DNA from 3 places in the Methylobacillus methanolivorans genome. Region 1 is predicted to be linked to each of the others. Evidence: riboswitches for the same ligand, from Rfam matches in the RefSeq annotation. Region 1 holds a riboswitch; each other region holds the start of a gene.
The links. A riboswitch is a leader RNA that binds a small molecule or an ion and turns the genes downstream of it on or off. The one in region 1 is predicted to bind thiamine pyrophosphate.

Region 1 (8,074 bases):
GAAGGGATCGAAAATCTGTTCCCGGTGTTCAGCTGTGACGCCAGGGCCATTATCAGAGACTGCAATGACAACCTGTGTTTGCGATTCCTCAAGATGAATCGTGATCTTGCCGTTTGGGGGCAGGATTTGTATGGCGTTGAGCAGCAGGTTGAGCATGACTTGGGTCATTTGCTCGTCATCGCACTCACAGATAATGCTCGTACTGGTCTGCAGGACAATTTCAATATTTTTCTTTGCAGCCTGGCTACGCATCATTCCAGCGCACATTGTCACCAGTTCAGTGATGTTCGATGGTACCAGCTCAGGGTGGCGCGGCTTGGCGGAGTCGACCAAGGTGTTGACTAATTTATTGAGCCGCTCGGTTTCCTTGATGATAAAACCACAAATTTCCTGGCTTTCAGGGGCAAGGCTGGTATCGCGCTGTAATAGCTGGGCGGATGAGCGCAATATGCCTAGCGGTGTGCGCACCTCATGGCTCATGGCTGCTGCCATTTCTCCGGCAACTGCAAGTTTTGCTGCCCTGGTCAGGCTTTGCTTGGAGTGGTCAAGATCCTCCATCATTTTGGCAAAGGCACGAGACATCTCGGCAATTTCCTCCGGGCCGCCTGCGGGAGGCAGTGAGGCATCGGGATTGCGCAGAAAACGGGTGGCAAACTCGGTCAGGCGTGTGACAGGACGGGTAATGGCACGTGCTACCGGTATGGCAATCACAGTGGCCAATAGCACTGTGACAAGCAGCAGGCCAGCAAAGATATAAGCCATCTGGCGCACTGGAGTAAGCGCTTGTGAACGGTTCTGTGCAATGCTGACCTGCCAGTTAAAACCACGATAACCTTCGTAGCCACTAGCGGTGGCATTTGCGATCAAGCGCCTGTTGTTCTGCGTTTTAGCCCAGCGATCTGTCGCTGCAATCAGCTTGTCCTGTGCAAATAAGGCTGCCGCGCTACGGCCTGAAATGCCGCTTTGCAGGATTTGTTCAATTTGCTGCCAGTTGAATACTACAACGATGGTGCCTAAGAGTTTGTCATCATTGAAGTCGTCGTTAATGTCGGTATAGATAGGTAAACGGTGGCCTTCAAGCTGGCCGAGCTTGATGATCTTGTGCTGGATGAGAGTGTGCAACCAAGGCTTGAGCCTGGGCGCAAATGTCCCCAGGCGCGCCGGGTTGCTGGCCGCAATGACCATGTCTTGACGATTCACCACGTAAAGCTCGGTGTAAATATCCGAGTAGCTATCCTTGAGCTCGGTCAGGAAGGACGACAGGCGTTTGTCGATATCGCCGATACGCGCATCCTGCATGACATCGAGCTCGCTCCAGGAGCTGACGTTTTGCAAGCGCTCGAACATCATGCGGTCGATTTCCAGGGCCGTTGCGGTGGTCTGCGTCTGCATGCCGTTCTGAATGGCGCTCTTGAGCGCGCTCCTGGCTTCGTAGAACGCCAGGCCGGTGATCAATATGGCAGGTAGCAGCACCGCCAACAGGAAGGCGAATAGCAATAAATGCCGGATAGATAGCGCTTTTCGCCACATATCATTCAGTGCGAGAATGCGCGCTATTGGGGGAAATCCAGAAGCTCATGCTCTGGCGATCTGTTAAGGGTGTAGGCCTGATTGGAATCACAGGTGGTTTGTCCGGAGAAAAACATGCGCATTATGCACTTGCTTCTTGTAGCCAGTGTAGCCTTGAGCCTGAGTATCTGCAAGATTGCAGCTGCGGCAGATGAGGCCGATACCCAGCCTGGATTTCTCGATGGATTCAAACTGGGCGGCTATTCCAGTGCCGGTATCAATCTACATCCTGGTGGCAAGGCCGATGCCCGCTTGAATGAAGTGAGTTTGTTTGTCACCTGGGATAATGGTGGTCGCCTGCGCTTTTTCTCCGAACTTGAGGTGGAAAAACCACTGACTTGGTATAGCGGCGAAGGCACGACCGGGCGAGATTCCTATTTTGATGTCGAGCGTTTTTATCTCGATTACAACCTCTCTGAAAAGCTCAATTTACGTAGTGGCCGTTTCCTGACGCCGACCGGGCGCTGGAACGTGGTGCATGCAGCACCGTTGGTCTGGACATCATCACGCCCGTTGGTGACCAGTCGCTTGTTTCCTGAAGCGGTCAATGGTTTCATGGTGTATGGCGCTGCGCCTTTTTCTGATAAGGCTTTTGAATACAAATTCTTCATGGAAGCTGTGCAGGAAAGGCATCGTGACCGTGATGACAGCATTCCCTACAAGGATAGCAAGGGCATGCGTTTCGAGATCACGGGCAAATTCAATTGGGGTTTGTCATTACTGGAGACGGCGGAGGACCTGCGTTACAGTGCCACGCGGTATCGCATGGTGGGGCTGGATTTCATGGTGCAGCACAAGGGCTGGGAATTCAGTGGAGAAACGCTGCAACGGTTCTATACCAATGGGCACGAAGGCGGCAGTGGTGCCTATCTGCAAGTGGTTGCTCCGTTGCAGAAGCACTGGTTTGCGATTGGCCGTGTCGAAAATTTCAATCGGCCCGCGGAGGGCTCTAGCGAGCGCTGGGTCGTGGGGGCTGCCTGGCGGCCTTTGCCATCAAGAATACTCAAGCTTGAATATGTCGGGGGGGATCAAGAGCGTCTTGAATCTCCCAAGGGTTTCATGGCTTCGTTTGCGATCCTGTTCTGATGCGCTGGCTATTTCTTTGCCTGGGTTTGCACTTGTTGTTGCCTGTTGCAATGGCGGCAGAAGTGGCAACGATTGCCGTGATCGTGCCCAAGGAGCAGAATCTGCATGCCTTCAGCAAGGCAGAGCTGGCGCTGGTGTTCTGGCGAAAGAAGCTCTATTGGGGCAATGGCAAGCGCATAGAGCCTGTTAACCTGGGTCCGGAAAGCGCCTTGCGCCAGCGCTTCTCGCAGCTCATTCTCGATAGTGTTCCGGAAGATCAGGTGGAGTACTGGAACGCGCTGTATTTTCACGGTACCTCGCCTCCACATGTCGTACGCACACAGGAGGCTATGCTGCGTTACGTCGCAGAAACACCAGGCTCAATAGGCTATATTGACGCATGCAGGGTGGATAACCGTATCAAGCCTGTGGCCTGGTTGTTGCCTGATGGCAGCTTGAGCCATCTTCCTCCCGTATTGAGTTGCTCATCATCGTCTTGATCAAATCAGGGTTTTAACGTACATTGCGCCAATCGCTAGGGGTCTGCTTTTGTATTTGTATGAATACGATGGCAGTGAGAATTACCCTTTGAACCTGACGTGGATAATCCCACCGTAGGGAAGCGCAGTTTGGTTTGATGGGGCAAGCTCTATTCTTTTCCCTATTGGTATTCCAAAAACGCTTCCCGCTATTTTTGGAGCCAATGATGAATGCCACCGACAAAGACCTGCATGCCAAGTTTCTTAATGAAACTGCGGAGATTGATGCAGGCACCAAACAATCCTTTGCCAACTCCCGCAAAATCTATGTTGAAGGCTCGCGCCCGGATATTCGCGTGCCTTTCCGTGAAATCTCGCTTTCTGATACTCCGTCTGCTTTTGGTGCAGAAAAGAATCCGCCGGTTGTTGTCTACGATACTTCCGGCCCCTATACAGATCCTGCTGTTAACATCGACATCCGTAATGGCTTGCCGGCACTACGGGCTGGCTGGATTGCCGAGCGTAATGACACCGAGCAGCTGGATGGCCCAACGTCAGACTTTGGCAAGCTGCGCAAGCAAGACCCCAAGCTAGCTGAGATGCGTTTTAACCTGACGCGCAAGCCATTACGTGCCAAACCTGGCAAAAATGTAAGCCAGATGCACTATGCGCGGCAGGGCATGATTACTCCCGAGATGGAGTTTATTGCCATCCGCGAAAACCAGCGCCGCGAAAACATGAGCGAACTACTGCAAACCCAGCACGCAGGTCAGCATTTCGGTGCCAGCATTCCCAAGGTGATTACGCCAGAATTCGTGCGCGACGAAGTGGCCCGTGGTCGCGCGATTATCCCGGCTAACATCAACCACCCTGAAATCGAGCCCATGATCATCGGCCGCAATTTCCTGGTGAAAATCAACGCCAACATCGGTAATTCTGCGCTTGGCTCTTCCATCTCGGAAGAAGTGGAAAAAATGGTCTGGGGTACGCGTTGGGGTGGTGACACCGTGATGGATCTTTCCACCGGTAAAAACATCCACGAGACCCGCGAGTGGATCATCCGTAACAGCCCAGTGCCGATTGGTACCGTGCCAATTTACCAGGCCCTGGAAAAGGTCAACGGCAAGGCCGAAGACCTGACCTGGGAAATCTTTCGTGACACCCTGATTGAGCAGGCAGAGCAGGGCGTGGACTATTTCACCATCCACGCGGGGGTACGTCTCGCCTATATACCGATGACAGCGAAGCGCATGACGGGCATCGTGTCGCGTGGTGGTTCTATCATGGCCAAGTGGTGTTGGGCTCACCACAAGGAAAGCTTCCTCTATGAGCATTTTGAGGACATCTGCCAGATCATGAAGCAATATGATGTGTCGTTTAGCCTAGGTGACGGCCTGCGCCCAGGCTCTATCTATGATGCCAACGATGAAGCTCAGTTTGCTGAACTGAAGACCTTGGGAGAGCTGACCCAGATTGCCTGGAAACACGATGTACAGTGCATGATTGAAGGCCCAGGCCACGTGCCCATGCACCTCATCAAGGAAAACATGGACCTGCAACTGGAACACTGCGGCGAAGCGCCGTTCTACACACTGGGCCCATTGACCACCGATATTGCCCCAGGTTATGACCACATCACTTCTGGCATCGGCGCTGCCATGATAGGCTGGTACGGCTGTGCCATGCTCTGTTATGTGACACCCAAGGAACATCTAGGCCTGCCGGATAAGGAGGACGTGCGCGTTGGCATCATTACCTACAAGATTGCTGCGCATGCCGCCGACCTGGCCAAGGGCCACCCCGGCGCGCAGATTCGCGACAATGCCTTGTCCAAAGCACGTTTCGAGTTCCGTTGGGATGATCAGTTCAACCTTGGGCTTGATCCGGAAAAAGCCAAGGAATTCCACGATGAAACCCTGCCGCAGGAAGGTGCCAAGCAGGCGCACTTCTGTTCCATGTGCGGCCCGCACTTCTGCTCCATGAAGATCACGCAGGATGTGCGCGATTACGCTGATAAGCTGGGCGTGGATGAACAGGCTGCGTTAAGCAAAGGCATGCAGGAAAAGGCGATTGAGTTCGTGAAAAAAGGGGCAGAGGTCTATCAAAAAGTGTGATGCTGAATTGCTAGCAAAGCGTTAAAAAATGGCCAGTGCTTGCTGGCCGTTTTTTATTGGTGATGTTTATCCTTTTCCGCAATGTGATCCATGATCGCGAAGAGTAGCCCGGTCACAATGAAGGTGACGTGAATGCCTACCATCCAGGCCATTTGCGTATTACTAAGATGTTCTGAACTACTGCTGCTTTGATGCACAAAGGCTTTGAGCAGGTCTATGGCAGAGATTGCCACGATGGAGCCAATCAGCTTGAGCTTGAGTCCCGAGTAGTCAACTTTCCCCATCCATTCTGGTCGGTCTTCGTTCTCTGCGACATCAATCTTGGAAACAAAATTTTCATAGCCGCTAAAAATCACCATGATGAGCAGGTTGGCCACCAGGGTAATGTCGACCAAGGCAAGTAATGAAAGCACGACTTCCTGCTCTTGTGCTTCCAATACATGGCTGGCGATATGCATGAACTCCTGGGCGAATTTGACCAGCAGGATGACCAGGCCACCCACCAAGCCCAGATACATCGGAGCTAGTAGCCAGCGACTGCGGAAGATGGTGAATTCAAGACAATGTTCGATGATTTTGAACATGGATGCTGGCCGACTAAACGATTAAGGGAAAGCCATTATAAGGTGGCTCTTGCTGGTATCAAGTGACATGTTGAAGCTGTCCAGACCGGCTAAGCCTGCTATGTTAAAATCCCGCCATGACCACGCTTAAATTGAAACCCGGCTCTATCTCCAGCAAAGATGCCAGTAAGCCTCCAGTGCGCCGCCCAGATCCAGCCAAGCGTTCTCGGACGACTGCTCCAGCGCCTAGAGTGAGGCCTCCTGAAAACTCGGTAGCGGATACCGCTGCAGCAAAACCAGCGAGGGCTAATAAGCCTGAGCGAGAGCGGTCGGGCAGGCCAGAGGCTGCTAGGCGTACTGCGGAAAGAGCACCTGGTGATGGTGCGGGTAGAAAACCCGCAGCTAACAAACCTCCTCATGCCAATAAGCCCAGGTCTATCGCACGAGAGGGGCAGGTGCGCCAATTTGCTGACCGTGATACGCCGCGTCGTGGTGGCAAGGCCAGGGATGGTTTTGAGCAAGGAACATTCAATCAGGATAGAAATACCAATCCCAAGTTTTCTCCCAAGCCTGTTGCTAGCCAACCAGAGTTGCCCAGGCTTTCCAAGCGCATGGCTGAGCTTGGTCTGTGCTCACGTCGCGAGGCGGATGACTTCATCGCCAATGGCTGGGTGACGGTCAATGGTGAAGTGGTCGATGTGTTGGGTACACGCGTATCACCCGATGCCGAGATCAAGGTCAGCAAAGAGGCGCAGAAACACCAGTCCGAGATTGTTACTATCTTGCTGCACAAGCCAGTGGGCTATGTTTCCGGTCAGGCGGAAGATGGATATGAACCAGCGGTTGTGCTGGTAAGCCCTGATAACCATTGGGATGAAGACCCGACCCAGATTGTATTCAAACGCGGACACTTGCGCGGCTTGGCTCCGGCAGGCCGTCTGGATATTGATTCGACTGGTTTGTTAGTGCTGACCCAGGATGGCCGCGTGGCACGCCAATTGATCGGAGAAGATTCGACAACTGAGAAGGAATACTTGGTGCGTGTGACGGGTACACTCAGTGAAGATGGGCTGAAAAAACTTAATTTCGGCCTTAGCCTTGATGGTGTCAAGCTCAAGCCTGCCAAGGTGTCTTGGCAAAATGAGGACCAGTTACGTTTTGTCCTGCGCGAAGGGCGCAAGCGCCAGATTCGCCGGATGTGTGAACTGGTGGGTCTCACCGTGGTCGGACTCAAGCGTGTGCGTATTGGCAGTGTCGTGCTTGGTAAATTGCCTGTAGGAACCTGGCGTTATTTGCGCCCCGGCGAGCGCTTCTAGCTAGCTATCATGATTGAAGGAAGTGTGAATGGGATTATTTGACAGTATTGCCGGATCGGTGATGAACAAGGTAGCTGGCAACAGTGGCAACCCGATGATACAAGCCGGACTTGAGCTGATGAATAAATCGGGTGGGCCGCAGGGCGTGCTCGATAAGTTGCGTGCCAATGGGCTGGGTGCCGAGGTCGAGTCGTGGCTGGGTTCTGGAAGCAACTTGCCGTTAAGCTTGCAACAGGTAGTGCAGGTGTTTGGAGCGGAGTTGATCAAGTCGATGGCGGCACAGCTTTCCCTGCCTACCGATGATTTTGGTCGCAAGCTGGCGGAGTATCTGCCGCAGGCGATTGATAAATTAAGCCCTGATGGCAAGTTGCCAGGTAGCCAGGCTGAATTAATGGCGCGGGCATTCTCCTTGATTAAGTAACATGGATCATTCCTGCTGAATCGTCGGGGGGCGGTTCATCGCAGGTTCACAGGCATGCTGCATGATGCCGCTCATATCAACAATAAAGATGGCATGACATGGATTTAATACTATTACTCAAGGCGTTTATCCTCGGCATCGTGGAAGGTGCCACCGAATTCCTCCCCATTAGCAGCACTGGCCACTTGATCATTATTGGTGACTTGCTCGATTTCAACGACGACAAGGGCAAGGTGTTCGAGATCGTGATCCAGTTGGGTGCGATTATGGCCGTGTGTTGGGAGTATCGCAGCCGCTTGACCTCGGTGGCCACTACCTTGCATACCAATACTTCGCAGCGTTTTATCCTGAACCTATTTGTTGCATTCTTGCCTGCAGCTATTCTCGGCTTGTTGCTGCACGGCTTCATCAAGGAGCACTTGTTCTCCTCGATTACCGTGGCATGCGCATTGATCGTGGGAGGTTTCGTCATCCTGCTGGTAGAGAATCTCTATGCGCATGACAAGGCGCCTGCCGCCAAGGCATCAAATCTCAACGAGATTACCGC
Region 2 (8,074 bases), on a different contig from region 1:
AAACTCCATACTTGACCTCAAGTTGACTTGAAGTATTAGCATGCCCTGATCTATAGAGCAGGACAAGAGATAAGGACGATGAGCGTAGGCAAATTATTCACCCTTGCAAGAAAGCAGGCGGGCGTCAGATTCACGCTGGCACTATCAATGTTGATGGCCTCTTTGGGAACGAGTATTGCCAATATCGCATTGCCTGCGTTGGCTGAGGCATTTATGGCACCGTTTTCGCAAGTGCAGGCCGTTGTCGTTGCTTATCTTGCCACCATGACGATCATGTCCGTGGTCGCCGGGCGGCTTGGTGACCGCTATGGGCTGAAACAGATGCTCATTGCGGGCTTGGGATTGTTCACTGTGGCCGCACTGTCTTGCGGCATTGCGCTTAACCTGTGGTGGCTGATTGGAGCAAGAGCCCTTCAGGGAGTAGGTGCAGCCTTTCTCATGACGCTCGTCATGGCGATGATGCGCCAGGCCGCTAGCGAAGCTCGGTTGGGGCAAGCCATGGGCCTGCTGGGAACCATATCTGCGCTAGGTACGGCACTTGGCCCAGCGTTTGGTGGATGGTTGCTTTTGGTCACGGGGTGGCGAGGCATTTTTCTGATACAGCTTCCACTGGCGCTGATTGCCTTGATACTGGCACTCTGGATATTGCCAACCCCGACAATCAACAGGAAAGCGCCAGCTCCCAGTGTATGGCAGGTGTTGAATGCAAAGCTACTGCCCAATCTCGCTATCAATCTGCTGGTGGCTGCCGTCATGATGGCGACACTCGTGATTGGCCCATTTTATCTTGGTCTGGGGCTTGGGTTGCGAGCAACGCAGGTGGGCCTGGTCATGGCGATAGGACCTGTGATCTCGATCTTTAGCGGCGTCGTGTCAGGAAAGCTGGTTGACACCTTAGGCAGTCACCGAACCCTTTTGATTGGACTTATGCTACTGATTGTTGGCACGCTTCTGTTAGCGTTGTTGCCAAATTGGGTGGGTATGAATGGCTATATTGTTTCTATTATCGTCCTGACGCCGGGTTACCAACTCTTTCAAGCTGCCAACAATACAGCAGCTCTTGCCAACGTACCCAGACATATTCACGGCACGATTGCCGGCCTGCTTGGTTTAGCTCGCAATATTGGCTTGATTGTAGGTGCTTCCGTGATGGGGGCAGTATTCGCTTTGGGCGTTGGCACAGAAGACTTTATCCATGCATATCCCGCAGCAATCGCCGCAGGGATGCGGCTGACGTTTTTGCTGGCTGGCGGAATGATGATCATCGCGATTGCAATTGCCGTGCCCCAACTGACTGGGAAAGGGACAGGTTGAAAGGGTTGATATTGCTATCCCGATGCCAGTGATTGCTATTATCTGTAGCAAGACAACCTTAGAAAACTATCGTGTCTTCATCGTGCTTGATAGGGGTGAGTTTTGCTTCTGCCCCTGGCTTGGGAGGCAGTATTCCCAATGCTTCCCGACAAGTTTCATCGAGCTATCCTGCCTTATGTCATCAAGCTCCGCGCACTCGTTTGATCAGAAATCAATTTGCGCGGACACGCGGAATACGCGTGGTGCGCCTGGAATCATGTAGCCGCCGAAAGCGCTGGATGCATCGCCCCAGTAGAACTTGTTGAACACATTGTCCACCCCAGCCCTAAAGGTAGTGGCTGTGTTGCCAAGCTTGGCTGTATAGCGAGCCCCAAGGTTCAGCACGTGATAACCTTCGACCTTTTTGTTTAAAGCAGCAATGTCATTGCTGGGGGAGAAGTTTTTGCTGCTGGAGTAAAGCCAGGTTGCATTCAGCTTGAGCGCAGGCAAGCCAGGCCATGTGTATTCGCTATACACTGCAGATTTGAATCTCGGCACATTGCCCACTTGCTTGCCTTCGATACGTGCATCGTCTGTGCCTTCCGCCCGTGCTTGTAAAGCGGTGAAGCTGCCACCCAGCATCCAGTCACGTGTCATGCGGTTTTGTGCGGCCAGTTCCAGGCCACGGTTGACTTGCATGCCGTTCATCACATAAGTCTGCGTGCCATTTCCATTGTCGTTGACGTATTCATTCTGGCGCTTGATCTGGAATACTGCAGCAGACAAGCTCACCTTGCTGCTTGGCTCCGCTTTTACGCCTAGCTCTATTTGCCGAGAGCGGCTAGGGTCCATAATGATTTCTGCATTGGTCGTGCCAGTGGGCGCTTCGCCACCTGGTTCCAGGCCTTGGGAGTAAGAGCCATACACCGCTACTGCTGGCTGCACGTTGTAAACCAATGCTGCACTCGGCAGGATGAATTGATCATCGGTACTACGGGTGGTGGTTCCTGATGAGTTGAACTGGTCACGTTTGAGTTGCACGTAACGTAGGCCTGCATGTAGCTTGAGCTGCTCGGTCAGGGTCATGACATCTTGTACAAACATCGCGCGCTCTTCATCTTTACGGCGCAAATGAACGGGCTTGACCTCTGCTGGTGAGTAATTGTCGTAATAGACAGGATTGTAGATGTTGCTATCACCGACATATGGCGAAACATAGTCGGCAAAGTGATCGCGACGACGCAGCGTCGAAAGGCCGACTGTCAGGTCGTGCTTTACCACACCTGTGGTGACATCGCCTTGTAGCAGCGCCTGGGTAGTGGTGATGGAGCGCTTGTCATTTTTACGGCGCAGGTCATAGAGGGAATAGCCGCCATCACTGCAATAACCGACATATAATCCCTGGGCTGCACAACCTGAGGGTAAAGCCACCGCATCATCTCGATGCAGGACTGATTGATTGGCCTGCAAGGTGGTACGCCAGTGGTCGTTTAGTGTGTAGTTGAACTTCACGCCGATATTGTGGCTGTCATCGACGACAGGGCTGCTCCAGGATTGATCGTTGAGCATCTGCTTGGCGCGAATACCTGTCGGAATGCGCTGTTCAGGCCCAAGCAGCTGGAAGCCTGGTACGGTCAATTGCGATTTATGCTGATAATCCAGATCCAGCTGCAAGAGCGCACGTGGGCTCAGGTGGAAATCAAACGCACCTGAAATGAAGTTACGATTGCCTGTTGAGCCATCAATATATGATTTGATGTCTTCCGCCGCGGCATTAATGCGATAACCGAAGATGCCGTTTTCAGTACGTCCGCCAATATCTACTGCGCTATATACCGTACCGCGTTCGCGTACCTCAAAAGTTGCTGTGTGCAGCGGCGTATCGGTGGGGCGCTTGGTCACATAGTTGAGCATGCCGCCTGCAGCAGCGATGCCTGATTGCAGGCCTGCCAGGCCTTTCAATATCTCGATACGCTCCTTGTTTTCCATGGGCACCATGGCTTGCGCCAGAATCACCAGTCCGTCTTTGCGATAGTTGGCACCCTGATCCAATACGAATCCGCGAATCGCAAACCAATCTGCAAGGCCAACAGCGTTGTAGGAGTTTTGCACACTGGCATCCCATTTCACTGCATCAGTGGCGGAGCGTACGCTGCGATCCTGCATCTGTTCCTGTGTCACGACCGTAATTGAGGCCGGTGTTTCCAGTAAGGATCGGTCGGAAAAACTGCCAATGCTAGCCCGCCGTGCCTGAGTATCCGCTGATGCAGAGGAAACGACCAGCTCCGGCAATGCGCTATCCTCGGTATCTGCCGATTGTGCCAAGGCAGCAGGCGAAAATGTGCAGGCGACTGCTAGCACGCTAAGTTTGTGACGGAAAGGGAAAGCTGGCATTGTTGTTCACTCGCGTTACGGAAAGGCACGCGCAGGAATGAACAAAGAAGCTCCGGGATGGACCTTGAGTGGCTTTGCGCTTCCCTACGCTGGCATTATCCAGGTCAGGTTCAAGGGTTTTTCTCACCCGAAGATTTGACTCTTCAGGACCCCTAGCGTGGGCCGTATACTACCAAAAAATGTAAAGAAAACGCCAGTTTGTTGCGAATAAGGGTGAGGTTATTTTTGAACTGCGCCTAATGTGACGGTGCTAGGCCACAGCAATTGCAGGTGTGGTAGCACATTTTGCTCACCAATTTGGCTAACCAGGCCTGAGCGGCGCAATTTTTCCAGGATATTGGGCCTGGCTTCGGCAATGACCAGGCGAATATTGTGATGCTTGCAGGTATCCAGCAGGTTCCACAAAGCTTGCATGCCGGTGGCATCCATGATGGGTACCCGCGATATCCTCAGCACAATGGTATCGGTATCCTCTCGCAGGGTTTGCAGCCGGTGTTGTAAATGTTCTGCCGCACCAAAGAACAAAGGGCCTTCTACGCGGTATACCAATGTGCTGGGTGGCAGGCACCATGTGCGTTGCCCGTATTCTTGCTGGAGGTCAGCATCGCTCAATTGCGTGATGCTGACCGTTTCCGCCATGCGTTTCATGAACAATAACGTGGCAAGCATGACGCCGATATTCACGGCGATCACCAAGTCGCTGAATACCGTAAGCAGGAAGGTGATCAGTAGCACGGCGACATCTGCACGCGGTGCGGTCTTGACCATATGCAAGAAGCGATGTGCTTCACTCATGTTGTAAGCCACGACGAACAAAATGGCCGCCAGTGCCGCGAGCGGTATATTTGCTGCCAGTGGTGCCAGCAATATCACAATCAATACCAGCGTGAGCGCATGGACGATGCCAGAAAGCGGGCTGTTGCCGCCATTGCGAATATTGGTTGCCGTACGCGCCAGTGCGCCCGTGGCGGCAAATCCACCGAATAATGGCGAGGCGATGTTGGCAATGCCTTGTCCAATCAGCTCCTGGTTGGACTGATGGAGGGTACCAGCCATATTGTCCGCTACGACCGCCGAGAGCAGGGATTCAATCGCACCCAGCAGTGCAATGGTGAAGGCAGGGCCGATCAATTCCAGCATGGTGGCAGCGCTGATACCGGCTGGCAGGGAAAATTGTGGTAGGGCCTGCGGGATACCACCGAATGTGCTGCCTATGGTGGTGACTTCCTTGAAACTGAATATGGATTGAAGCACAGTGGCCGAGACGATGGCTACCAATGGACCAGGGATTTTTTTCAGGTAGCGATTGGAGAGCAGCAAAACCGCCAGGGTGAAGATACCCATCAAGGTAGTGTGCAGTTCCAGGTGGGGCAGTGCTGTGATCAGGCGCAGTAATTTCTCGTGGAAATGGTGTGCCGCTTGTGGCGCAAGCCCGAAGAAGTCTTGCCATTGGCCGACAAAAATAATGACGGCAATCCCGCTGGTGAAGCCGATGATGACTGGCTCCGGGATATAGCGAATGACACTGCCCATGCGCGCTAGCCCCATGATGAGCAGCATAATACCTGCCATCAGGGTTGCGATCTGCAAGCCAGCAATGCCATATTTTGCAGTGATGCCTGAGAGGATGACGATGAAGGCCCCAGTCGGCCCGGTGATCTGCAAGCGGCTGCCGCCAAAGAGTGAGGCGAGTGTACCTGCGACAATCGCCGTATACAGGCCTTGTTCCGGCTTGGCCCCGGAGGCAATGGCAAACGCCATGGCGAGTGGCAGGGCCACCACCCCGACGATCAGCCCCGACATGATGTTGCGGTACCAATATTGGCGGGAGAGCAAGCCAGCATGCTTGGCTTCGAGAATCGCGATCATGATGTAAGGGACGCTAGGCAAGTGACAGGCATATCATAGCCTCTTTACCTACCTCGGCAAGATGATGTGTAGCGGCTTATAGGGATTCAATGAAATCGAGCAGTTGTTGGCGTTCTTGTGGCGACATCTGTTGCACTATGTTGCGCGACTCTTCTGCTTCGCCGCCATGCCACAGGATCGCTTCCAGAATAGTCCGCGCCCGGCCATCGTGCAGAAATCCTACATGGGGTTCCACTTGTTTGGCCAGGCCAATGCCCCATAGTGGCGGGGTGCGCCATTCGCTGCCGCTGGCAGCAAAATCCGGGCGCTGGTCAGCAAGCGCTGGCCCCATGTCATGTAGGAGTAAATCGGTATAGGGCGCGATCAGCTGTTCACCAAGGGCTGTCAGGCGCGGGAAAGCCGCTGTCTTGATTTCTGGTTGGTGGCAGGCTGCACATTGGGCTTGACGGAACAGCAAGGCCCCGTGCTGTATGGAGGCTTGCTGTTGCTGGCGGGGTGCAGGGGCAGCAAGCGCAAGTTGATGGAATTCCATTTGCTCGAGCTGTGCGGCGGATATTTCAGGCATGCCGGAAACGGGTGCTTGCTGACAGGCAATTTGCTCTTCGGCGCAATTGCCATGGCGGAACAGATGCGAGCTTAGCCCCATGTCGCCAGCCAAGGCGCTGGCGGTTTGCTCACGCAATGTGGCGACATTGGCTTTCCAGCCGAAACGGCCAATCACTGTTTTTTGCTGTTCTGCACTCCACACCCAATTGACCTTGCCCTTGATCGTGCCAGGCTTGGGCTGGGCCGCCAATGCTAGCAATGTGCTATCCGGGATGGCGGCGAGCAAGCCCATGCCATAAATCGCGGGGGCAATGCGGGCAGAGGTTTGCAGATTATCTGGCATAGGGCCATATGCCAGATTGCTGAATGAAATACGTGGTTTGCGTAAGCTGACGATTTCACCTCCATTTAAGAGGACATAGGTTTCTTCATAATGCAGATGCGCACGGCCTTCAGCATTGACGCCAGGCGCACCGAATTCCTGCAATTGATCGCCATACCAGGGCAGGGGCAAAGGAGCACCAGTGATGGTTTTGCCGGGAATGCTGAGGCGAACCAGCATGGAACGCATGGATTCTTCTGGTGAATCTGGTGCAAAGCCCCGACCATTTTTGGCGTGGCAAGCGATGCAGGAGTTGCGGTTATATAACGGCCCTAGCCCTGCGATTTCACGATCAAGCGCGGGAGAGATAATCTAGCTTTGCCGCACCAGGCTGCGGCCTTGCTGGAATGTCTGTATATCTTTTGTGGAGAGTGGTTGTATCGCTTGCGAGTATGCCTCACGAGTGGTGTTGTTTGTCACTACCCTCGCTGCTTCTTGACTGCTGGTAAGTCTGGGAATAAAAGTACTTGCGATAAGTGATGCGACAAGAAAGCGATACAACATCAGGGTTACAAGCCTGCTGCAATGCGGGTAGCGGCTTGGTAGCGATCATGCATGATCTTCTGCCATTGTGCTGTTTCAGTGGTATCTAATGTCCTGGGAGCCTTGGAGTCGGCGGTAGCCTCATCCATGGGTAGAGATTGCAGTAGCTTCTTTGCTTGCAGCACTTGTGGCGCATTTTCCCCCAAGGTATTGCTGGCAGACTGGATGGCGGCGATGGCCTGCTTCAGGCTAGCCAGGTTTTCCGTGATGATGGCATCAAACAAGGCATTGGTGATCTCTTGGCGAGCCAGGCCACGTTTGGTGTCATAGGTAAATGCCGGATTATTTGCAAACGGGTTGAAATATCCTGCGGGTTGATCTGTATAGACCGAAGGCCGCACAGGTAGCTTGCGAATGTCCGGGTGAAACAGGAGGTGCTGGCCTTGTGCTGAAAGCACAAAGCTGGTGAAGGCTTGCGCACCTTCCTGATTGGCTGCCTGCTTCATTACCGCGATATGCGCTGGAGAATAACCTGTGACTTCAGGGTAAAGAAATTGCAGCGGTGCGCCATTCGCGATGGCAGAAGCCGTGAAAAAGTCGATGGTCAAGCCTGCCAGCAAACGGCCAGTGGCAATATCATCGGTAATAAAAGTCGAACCCATGCCTACCAGTTCCGAGTTGGCGGCGATCTCCTGTAACAGGTTCCAGCCAGCCTGCCAACCGTAGCCTTGCAGCAAGATATCAATCAGTGGTGGGGCGTACCCCACTTTTGAAGGTACAGGCAAGGCTACCTTGCCTCGCCATGCTGGATGAGTGAGATCATGCCAATCATGTGGCACAGGTAGTCCTGCTGCAGTGATACCCTGCGGGTTAATTGCAAGGCCATACCCTGCTATTTCTGTGGCAATGTAGTTGCCTTCGCGCAATGGGAATCCATTGATGGAAGCAGGCAAGCCATCAAGGGTTAAATGTAGTGGCTGAAAAGCCTGTATTTTTTCTAGCTGGGCGAAATTACGTTGCGCAGGTGTCCAGTACACATCGACTGGCTGCGATGCATCCTTGAAATACGCCATGGCATCGCGCGATTGCCGCCAGAGTATTTCCAGC
Region 3 (8,074 bases), on a different contig from region 1:
CGCTTTCGGGTTGCATCGGCGGCATCAGGTTAAAGCCATCTGCCCCGCCATTGCGGAACCAATGCTCCATCTGGTCTGCCACCTGCTCTGCCGTGCCAACCATGGTGCAATGCCCTCCCCCCGCAGCCAGGCGGCCCAATAGCTGGCGCACGGTAGGCTTTTCGCGTTCAATAATGCGTAACACGGTGGCATAGCGGCCCTTGGGGCCGGTAAAGGCCTCCAGCGGCGGCAAGGGTGGCACTGGTGCATCAAGCTCCCAATCCATGCAATCCTGATCGATAAACAACTGTAATTGCCGCAGGGATGTTTCTGCAGGCAATAGCTCATCCAGCGCCCGCTGCTTGGCACGCGCCTCGGCCTCAGTTGAGCCAATAAAGGTCACAAGACCTGGCAGGATAGGCACATCCACTTGTCTCCCGGCAGCTTTGACTCTAGCCTTGACGTCGCCGTAATAGGCCTGGGCCGACGGCAGGTCATAGGCCACGGCATAAATCGCCTCAGCATATTTCGCGGCGAGTGCGCGGCCATGATCGGAAGCGCCCGCCTGGAACAGCACAGGATTACCTTGAGGTGGGCGCGGTACGGTCAAGGGGCCATCAACGAGGAAATGTGCGCCTTGGTGATTGATCTGCCGAACCCGGCTTTCATCAACGTAATCTCCCGCGCGGTCGTTGAGCAATGCACCATCATCCCAGCTATCCCACAGTTGCAATACCGCCTGGATGAATTCCTCAGCCCGCGCATAGCGCTCAGCATGGCCGGGCATCGCTTCATAACCGTGGTTCCTTGCTTCAACATCAAACATCGACGTCACCACGTTCCATCCTGCACGTCCACCGGAGATATGGTCCAGCGATGCCATCAGTCTTGCTGCATGGAAAGGTGTGTAAAACGTGCTGGAAATGGTGCTCACCAAGCCGATGTGCTTGGTAGCACGGCTAATGGCTGTCAGCATGGTCACTGGCTCGAGGAACCAGCGCGGCCCATCAGTAATGTTATTGGTCGCATGCCCATCGGCAAAGAACACCGCATCCAGCTTGCCACGCTCGGCTAGCTGGGCCATTTCCTCGTAATAGCGAATATCACCCAGGCGTTCGACCTGGGAATCCGGGTGGCGCCAAGCAGCGTTGTGGTGGCCGCAACCGAACAGGAATAAATTGATGTGCATCATCACCACAGCCCTAATTCTTCACCAAGCCACCATCCACAACGAGATTCTGCCCCGTCACGGCACGCGACCAGGGCGAGGCGAAAAACAGCACCGCATCGGCAAACTCTTCTGGTGTCGTCACGCGGCGTAATGGTGTACTGGCAGCAATCAGATCAAACACGGCCTCTGGCGTGGCAGCAGAAGCATCGGTTGTACGCAGCAAGCCGCCCGACACCATATTGACAGTAATGCCCCCCGGCCCCAAATCTTGTGCCAGGGTACGTGTGAGTGACAACAAGGCCGCCTTGGCAGCAGTGTAATCGTGATAAGGCACTACCGGGTTCTGGAACAAATTGGTGCCGATATTGATCACCCGCCCCCAACCCTGTGCACACATGCCAGGCAAGGCCGCCTGCACAGTATTCAACGCGCCCTTCACCACCCCATCGAACTGTTGCTGCAGGCTTTCCCAGCCAAGATCGGCAGCATGAGCTCGGGCATCGCCATTGAACTTGAAATCCGGCAGCGCATTGTTGACCACCGTCGTCACTGGCTGAGCGAAATGTGCCTGTGCCTGCTCCAGCATGCAACGCACAGCCTTTGCATCGCTCACATCCGCACCTATCGCCAATGCACGTTCAGGCGCTTCAGCCACGAGCCTGGCCGCGGCAGCCTCGCTATGAAGATAATTGATGACGACCCTTGCACCCTGATCGAGGAAGGCACGGGCAATATGCTGGCCCAGCCCGCGTGCGGCACCGGTGACGAGCACGACTTGGTCTTGAATACGGAGTTGTGGGGCTGATGGATTGTTCATGTCATTCCTTTGCAGTAAATCATGACAAAGGAAGACACCGCAGCCAGGGCTGCGACAGGCATTCCTCCGCCAGTATGATCTGGATCAGGTATACGGGTTTGCTCTCAGCCCTGTGGAAACCATTCCATCAGGGCACCCCGTGCCGAAAGGTTGAACCATAGCACGGAATATGAACGATTCACATCCAATGCATTGTGAAAATCGTGATGAAAGTCGTTATAATCCGGCACCAGAACGGCCACTTGCTATTGGCCCGTTCAATCCTGGGGGAGCCGATCACGGCTGAGAAATGGCAATGGGCCATGACCCTTAATACTTGATCCAGATCATGCTGGCGAAAGGAAGGAAGTACCGCATCGGGTTTGCGTACTCCTTGTCGTTCGTTGATTACAGGAGTCACCACAAGATGCTCAGTACACAAGCCACGCTCGCTTGGCTGATTTTTTTCGCCGCCGCTTTCGCCATTCTCGGCATGGCTTACTCGCGCCGTTATCGCGGTAATCTTGAAGAATTCATCGTCGCCCGCAACAGCCAAGGCTCCATTGCCAGTGTCATGGTGCTACTCGCCTCTTCCCTCGGTGCATGGATATTGTTCTCGCCAGCTCAAGCGGCTACCTGGGGCGGCCTCACCGCGGTGATCGGCTATGCCCTTGGCGCGATGTCGCCGCGCATTGCCATGATCCCGCTCGGCAAGCGCATGCGTGAACTCATGCCCAATGGCCACTCCCTTACCGAGTTTCTCATCGCGCGCTATGGCAAGCCAATGTATCTGCTCGCACTCAGCATCATGCTGTTTTACCTATTTATCGCCATGAGTGCGGAGATCACCGCCATCGCCAAGATGGTGACCATCCTTGCGCCAGTGCCGCTCTGGGCCACGGCAGCCATCGTGCTCGGCTTCACGTTGCTCTACACCACTTATGGTGGCTTGCGTGCCTCTATCTTCACCGACAAAGTGCAGATCGTCATCATCATCCCGCTGCTGGCAGCACTGGTATTTATTGGCTGGAAAGCAACCGGTGGCGTGGTGCCTGTCATGGACAAGCTGCGCGAAACCGCACCGCAGCTCATCGACCTACACGATATTGGTGGCATCAAGGCCGGGCTGACCTTCTTCGTCGCCATCCTGCTCACCGGCATCTTTCATCAAGGCAACTGGCAACGCATTTACTCTGCGAAAGACATCCCTGCCATGCGTAACGGCTTCCTGCTGGGTGGTTTGCTGGTCGTGCCATTCATCTTCATCATGGGCTTGTTCGGCCTGGCCTTCATGGCGATGACACCACAAGGTGATAGCTCGGTAGCGCTGTTCAGCGTGGTCATGCCCAACATCCCGCTTTGGCTGGCCATTGCGCTGATTCCACTCGGTATATCCCTGGTGATGTGCAGTGCAGATAGCGCGATCAGCGCGATTTCAAGCATTGTGGCTGTGGATATCGGGCGAGTGATGCCTAAGCGTAGCGCTTCGAGCTTGATGCGATTGTCACGCTGGCTAGTGCTGCTGGTCGCAATCCCGGTGTTGATTGTTGCTGCACAGGGCTACAGCGTGCTTTACCTATTCCTGCTCGCCGACCTGCTATGCTCGGCGGCGGCTTTCCCGGTCTTTTTCGGCCTGTTCAGCCGCTCGCATACCGGGCGAGAAGCGGTCATGGGCACCATTGCCGGACTGGTCGCAGGATTGTCCATGTTCCCCACGCCAAATGAACCCGCGACCCACTTGCTAGAATCCTTCCTGCTGGCGGCCTTGACCCCCGTAGCAGTCATTACCATCACCCGCCTGCTCAAACGTCGCAAGGAACACTTCGAGCTTGCTTCGTTGACACATGCAAGCCGCAGGCTGGATCAAGAGCAACTCTAACGACCCTAACAACTCAAAGGGCGAGCGCAGCGATTGGGCATCGCTGCGCTCGCCCTTGATATTATGTGAAGTGAAGTATTAAATCAGGAACTACAAGACAGCATCGAGCATCCAGCCTTGTGCTTGGCCCAATCCGGTCGCAAGGCAGCAAAGCGCTCCTTGCCTGGCTGTTCGTCGTAAGGCTGGCGCAACACTTCCAACAACTCTTCTATCAAACTGTTATCACCAGCATCTGCCAGATCGATGGCTTGTTGCGCCAGGTAGTTGCGCAAGACATACCGCGGGTTGACACGGTTCATGGCCTCTTTCCTGGCTATTGGGTCACGTCCATCTGCAACCGTTGCCTGGCTATATTGCTTGAGCCAATCACTGAACCTGGGCTTGAAGGTTTCCCATAGTGCATCGCTATAGGCCCCGCTTTCCAAGATGTCCAAGTCTGGCTGGGTGGCTTCGATCAAGGCCAGCTTGCGGAAAAATTCGGTCATGTCGATCTCGGCCTGGGTCATGAGATCGAACACTGCGGTGAACAAAGGCTCATATTCATCGCGCCACTGGCTAAAGCCAAATTTGGCAGCCAACACGGCACCCCACTCTTTGTTGTAAGCCTGGTCGAATAGCATCAGGCCTTCGTCGTAAATTTCCCGCTCTGGCTTCAAGGCATACAACGCTTGCGCCAAGCGCTCCAGATTCCAGCGGGCAATCTCGGGCTGGCGACCAAAACAATAACGACGGCCTGCGGCATCAGTGGTATTGGGCGTCCAGCCAGGGTCGAAGTTATCCACCCAGCCGTAAGGGCCATAATCAATAGTAAGGCCGAGAATCGACATATTGTCGGTGTTCATCACGCCATGGACAAAGCCCACGCGCATCCAGTGTGCGACCAGGCGCGCAGTGCGTACACAGACAATGGCAAACCACTCGGCTAAACGCTCATCTTCGGGGAAATCAGCCAACTCAGGAAAATCACGGTGAATAGTGAAATCCACCAGCGTTTGCAGCGTTTGTTTATCCTGGCGCATGGCAAAAATCTCGAAATTGCCAAACCGGATAAATGAGGGCGATACACGGCATACGATTGCGCCCTTCTCAGCCTGCGGGTTGCCGTTATAAAACATATCGCGAATCACAACATCACCGGTCTGCACCAGGCTCAGGGCACGCGTAGTGGGAATGCCAAGATGGTGCATCGCCTCGCTGCAAAGAAATTCGCGTACCGATGAGCGCAACACGGCACGGCCATCCGCCATACGTGAATAGGGTGTCACGCCCGCGCCCTTGAGTTGTAACTCCCAGCGCTGACCCTGGCTGTTTACTACCTCGCCAAGGCTGATCGCGCGGCCATCGCCCAACTGCCCGGCCCAATGTCCAAACTGGTGACCTCCATAACACATGGCATAAGGTTCCATGCCTGGGATAAGGCCATTGCCAGCCAAAGCATTCACCCAGGCCGGGGACTTAATGTCTTCCTCACTCAAGCCCAGTGCCTGCAACATCTCGGACGAATAAGCCAGTAACTTGGGAGCGGATACCGAAGTGGGCATCACACGTGACCAACAGGCGCCATACACCTGACGCAACTGGTTAGTAGTATCCGGGTCACCAGGCAAATCCCGCAGGAAACGGTTATCAAAAGTAGGCATCATCACAGTGGGGATTTCATTATCAAAGGTCATATAGAATGACAGCGTTGCCTATTGTATGTTCTCTGCTGAGATAAATTAAGTTGGCAGGCTGCACAATAAATAGGCAATAGCAAATTCCACATGATATAACAACCGTTTAGCCAGCTCATGCGCATGCTGCCCACAAAGTTACCCACAGAAATTGTTGAGCTAGTACTACTTTCATCAGAACCATGGGAATATGGCAATGTCTCTGCAACATCCACCTGGATATTGAAAAGCGATGATTCCATTTTCCATTCTTGATCTCTGCCCTATTGTGCAAGGTAGCACGCCAGCAGAGGCCTTCAGCAACTCCGTCGCGTTGGCCCAGCTTGCCGAGGAGCTAGGCTATCGACGATTCTGGCTGGCAGAGCATCATAATATGCCGGGCATTGCCAGTGCAGCCACTTCTGTCGTGATTGGTCACGTTGCCAGCCACACTAGGACAATACGCATCGGCGCTGGCGGCATCATGTTGCCCAACCATGCGCCACTGGCGATTGCCGAGCAATTCGGCACGCTGGAATCCATCTACCCTGGGCGCATCGACCTTGGGCTGGGTCGTGCTCCCGGTAGCGATATGACCACAGCGCGCGCTTTGCGACGCGACCTGCATGCCCATGGGGAAGATTTTCCGGACTTAGTCGCAGAGCTCCAGCATTACTTCGCCCAGCCCCAGGCGGGCCAAAGCATCCGTGCAGTGCCTGGAGCCGGATTAAACATCCCCCTGTGGATATTGGGCTCTAGTTTATATGGTGCTCAATTTGCCGCAGCACATGGCCTGCCATTTGCCTTTGCTTCGCATTTTTCACCCACGTTCCTGCTACAGGCACTTGATACCTATCGCCGCAATTTCCAGCCATCAGCCTCGTTGAATAAGCCTTATTTCATGGTCACGGCCAATATCCTGGTAGCCGATACCGATGAGGAAGCGCGCTATTGGTTCAGTTCGCAGCAACAAGGCTTTACCAACTTGCATCGTGGCACGCCGGGCCAACTGCCACCACCCGTAGATGATATTGAGCAATACTGGACACCTGCCGAGAAATTAAGCGTCGAGCGCATGTTGGCTTGCTCGCTGGTTGGCTCTGCTACCACCGTAAAGGCCGGGTTGAGGAAACTACTGAATGACCTCATGCCTGACGAATTAATGGTGACTGGCCATGTGTTTGACCTCGCAGTACGCTTGCAATCATATCGTGCCGTTGCCACCATTCGCGAACAACTGTCCACAGAATGAAAAAAGCCAGGCAATAAGCCTGGCCAGGGGCATGTATACCACTAGGTGTTAATACAGGTGATGTTGATCCTGCTGGCGTTTACGCCTGCTGATCAACCCCATCACGCCTAGCCCCAATGCCAGCATGCCATAAGTGCTAGGCTCAGGTACTGCGGTGACCACCACACCATCGAGGAAAGAACCATAGGAAGGTGCATTCTGTGGCTCAATCGAAGTGAACTTGAGCGTGGTAAGCGCATTAGAAGCTACCAGATTGCTGAAGTTATAGATCACCCATCCGCTGTGAGAGGTAACTGAAGTTGCAACCACCTGGTTCCCGCCCCAATACACTTCCAGTGCGCTATTAAGCCCCCCCGGAGTATCGGAACGGCCTGAGTAGGCAAAGCTCAAGTTATAAAGCTGCCCTGTTGTTGTCGACAAATCCTGCCAGATTGAAGTCAGGTTGGTAGAGTTCAACTCCAGATATTGCTCGCCATCGTATGCAGTATTGAACGCTGACCAACCACCATGATCGCTGCCACGCTGTATCTCAAACAGACCGTCAGAGTACCAGCCAGTCACATTAGCCAGTTGCTCATAAGCACCCGAAATAGTATCGGCCTCAAAACTACCATTCACCACGATATTCGCTGCATTTACCCCGCTACTTGCAGCTAGTAGTGTTCCACAAGCTACCATCGTCAATTTATTCATTTTCTCTTCCTTCTCACATTAAACATGCTTAAGAAAATTACATAAGCCCAGCTATGAGCGCCAGGTTGGATGAGCATGCATGGCAGCCAAACTCCCCACTGTGCGATACCGAACATAACTTAATGATTTATAGGAAAATTAGCCCAATCGGACTAATGCAGGGAAATTGAGCGCTCAAGGTTAAATTGATCGGCATATACTGAATTGCAGCACCTTGGCTGGAGGCTATATGGATATACCGCTCACCCCACATCACAACACCTTGATCAATGCACTGCCACTGGTAGATCAGGAGCAACTAATAGCAAGCCTGGAGCCATACTCCATGCAGTTGGGTGATGTGTTGTACGAATCGGCACAAGTATTGAAATATGTGTATTTCCCGGCCGATGCTATCGTGTCATTGCTCTACGTGATGGAAAACGGCGCATCCGCAGAAATTGCCGTTGTCGGTGGTGAAGGCATGGTGGGCACACCCGTGATCATGGGCAGCAACACCTCATCGTGCCGTGCCGTGGTGCAAAGCGCAGGATATGGCTATCGCATCCGCGCCAGCACGCTCAAGCATCTTTTTGATCACAGCCATACCGTTGCGCATTTACTCCTGCGATACACCCAGGCATTGATCACGCAAATAACCCAGACCGCCGTC

Region 2: it holds a riboswitch for thiamine pyrophosphate, as region 1 does, so the genes downstream of both, LG202_RS01870 (TonB-dependent siderophore receptor) here and thiC (phosphomethylpyrimidine synthase ThiC) in region 1, are expected to answer to the same signal.
Region 3: it holds a riboswitch for thiamine pyrophosphate, as region 1 does, so the genes downstream of both, LG202_RS06350 (sodium:solute symporter family protein) here and thiC (phosphomethylpyrimidine synthase ThiC) in region 1, are expected to answer to the same signal.

The regions. Positions count from the first base shown of each region.
Region 1 is NZ_BAAILT010000004.1:378,317-386,390, forward strand. It holds gene LG202_RS11715 (sensor histidine kinase) at 1-1,530, opposite strand, end outside; gene LG202_RS11720 (hypothetical protein) at 1,645-2,655, shown strand; gene LG202_RS11725 (substrate-binding domain-containing protein) at 2,655-3,134, shown strand; TPP riboswitch at 3,162-3,272, shown strand; gene thiC (phosphomethylpyrimidine synthase ThiC) at 3,341-5,227, shown strand; gene LG202_RS11735 (TIGR00645 family protein) at 5,281-5,811, opposite strand; gene LG202_RS11740 (pseudouridine synthase) at 5,928-7,106, shown strand; gene LG202_RS11745 (YidB family protein) at 7,135-7,527, shown strand; gene LG202_RS11750 (undecaprenyl-diphosphate phosphatase) at 7,626-8,074, shown strand, end outside.
Region 2 is NZ_BAAILT010000002.1:115,665-123,738, forward strand. It holds gene LG202_RS01860 (helix-turn-helix domain-containing protein) at 1-9, opposite strand, end outside; gene LG202_RS01865 (MFS transporter) at 79-1,314, shown strand; gene LG202_RS01870 (TonB-dependent siderophore receptor) at 1,519-3,687, opposite strand; TPP riboswitch at 3,752-3,851, opposite strand; gene sulP (sulfate permease) at 3,907-5,556, opposite strand; gene LG202_RS01880 (di-heme oxidoreductase family protein) at 5,633-6,796, opposite strand; gene LG202_RS01885 (ABC transporter substrate-binding protein) at 6,994-8,074, opposite strand, start outside.
Region 3 is NZ_BAAILT010000002.1:1,085,021-1,093,094, forward strand. It holds gene LG202_RS06340 (LLM class flavin-dependent oxidoreductase) at 1-1,171, opposite strand, end outside; gene LG202_RS06345 (3-oxoacyl-ACP reductase) at 1,182-1,967, opposite strand; TPP riboswitch at 2,012-2,117, opposite strand; TPP riboswitch at 2,223-2,327, shown strand; gene LG202_RS06350 (sodium:solute symporter family protein) at 2,374-3,825, shown strand; gene LG202_RS06355 (protein adenylyltransferase SelO) at 3,909-5,465, opposite strand; gene LG202_RS06360 (LLM class flavin-dependent oxidoreductase) at 5,731-6,729, shown strand; gene LG202_RS06365 (PEP-CTERM sorting domain-containing protein) at 6,778-7,422, opposite strand; gene LG202_RS06370 (Crp/Fnr family transcriptional regulator) at 7,652-8,074, shown strand, end outside.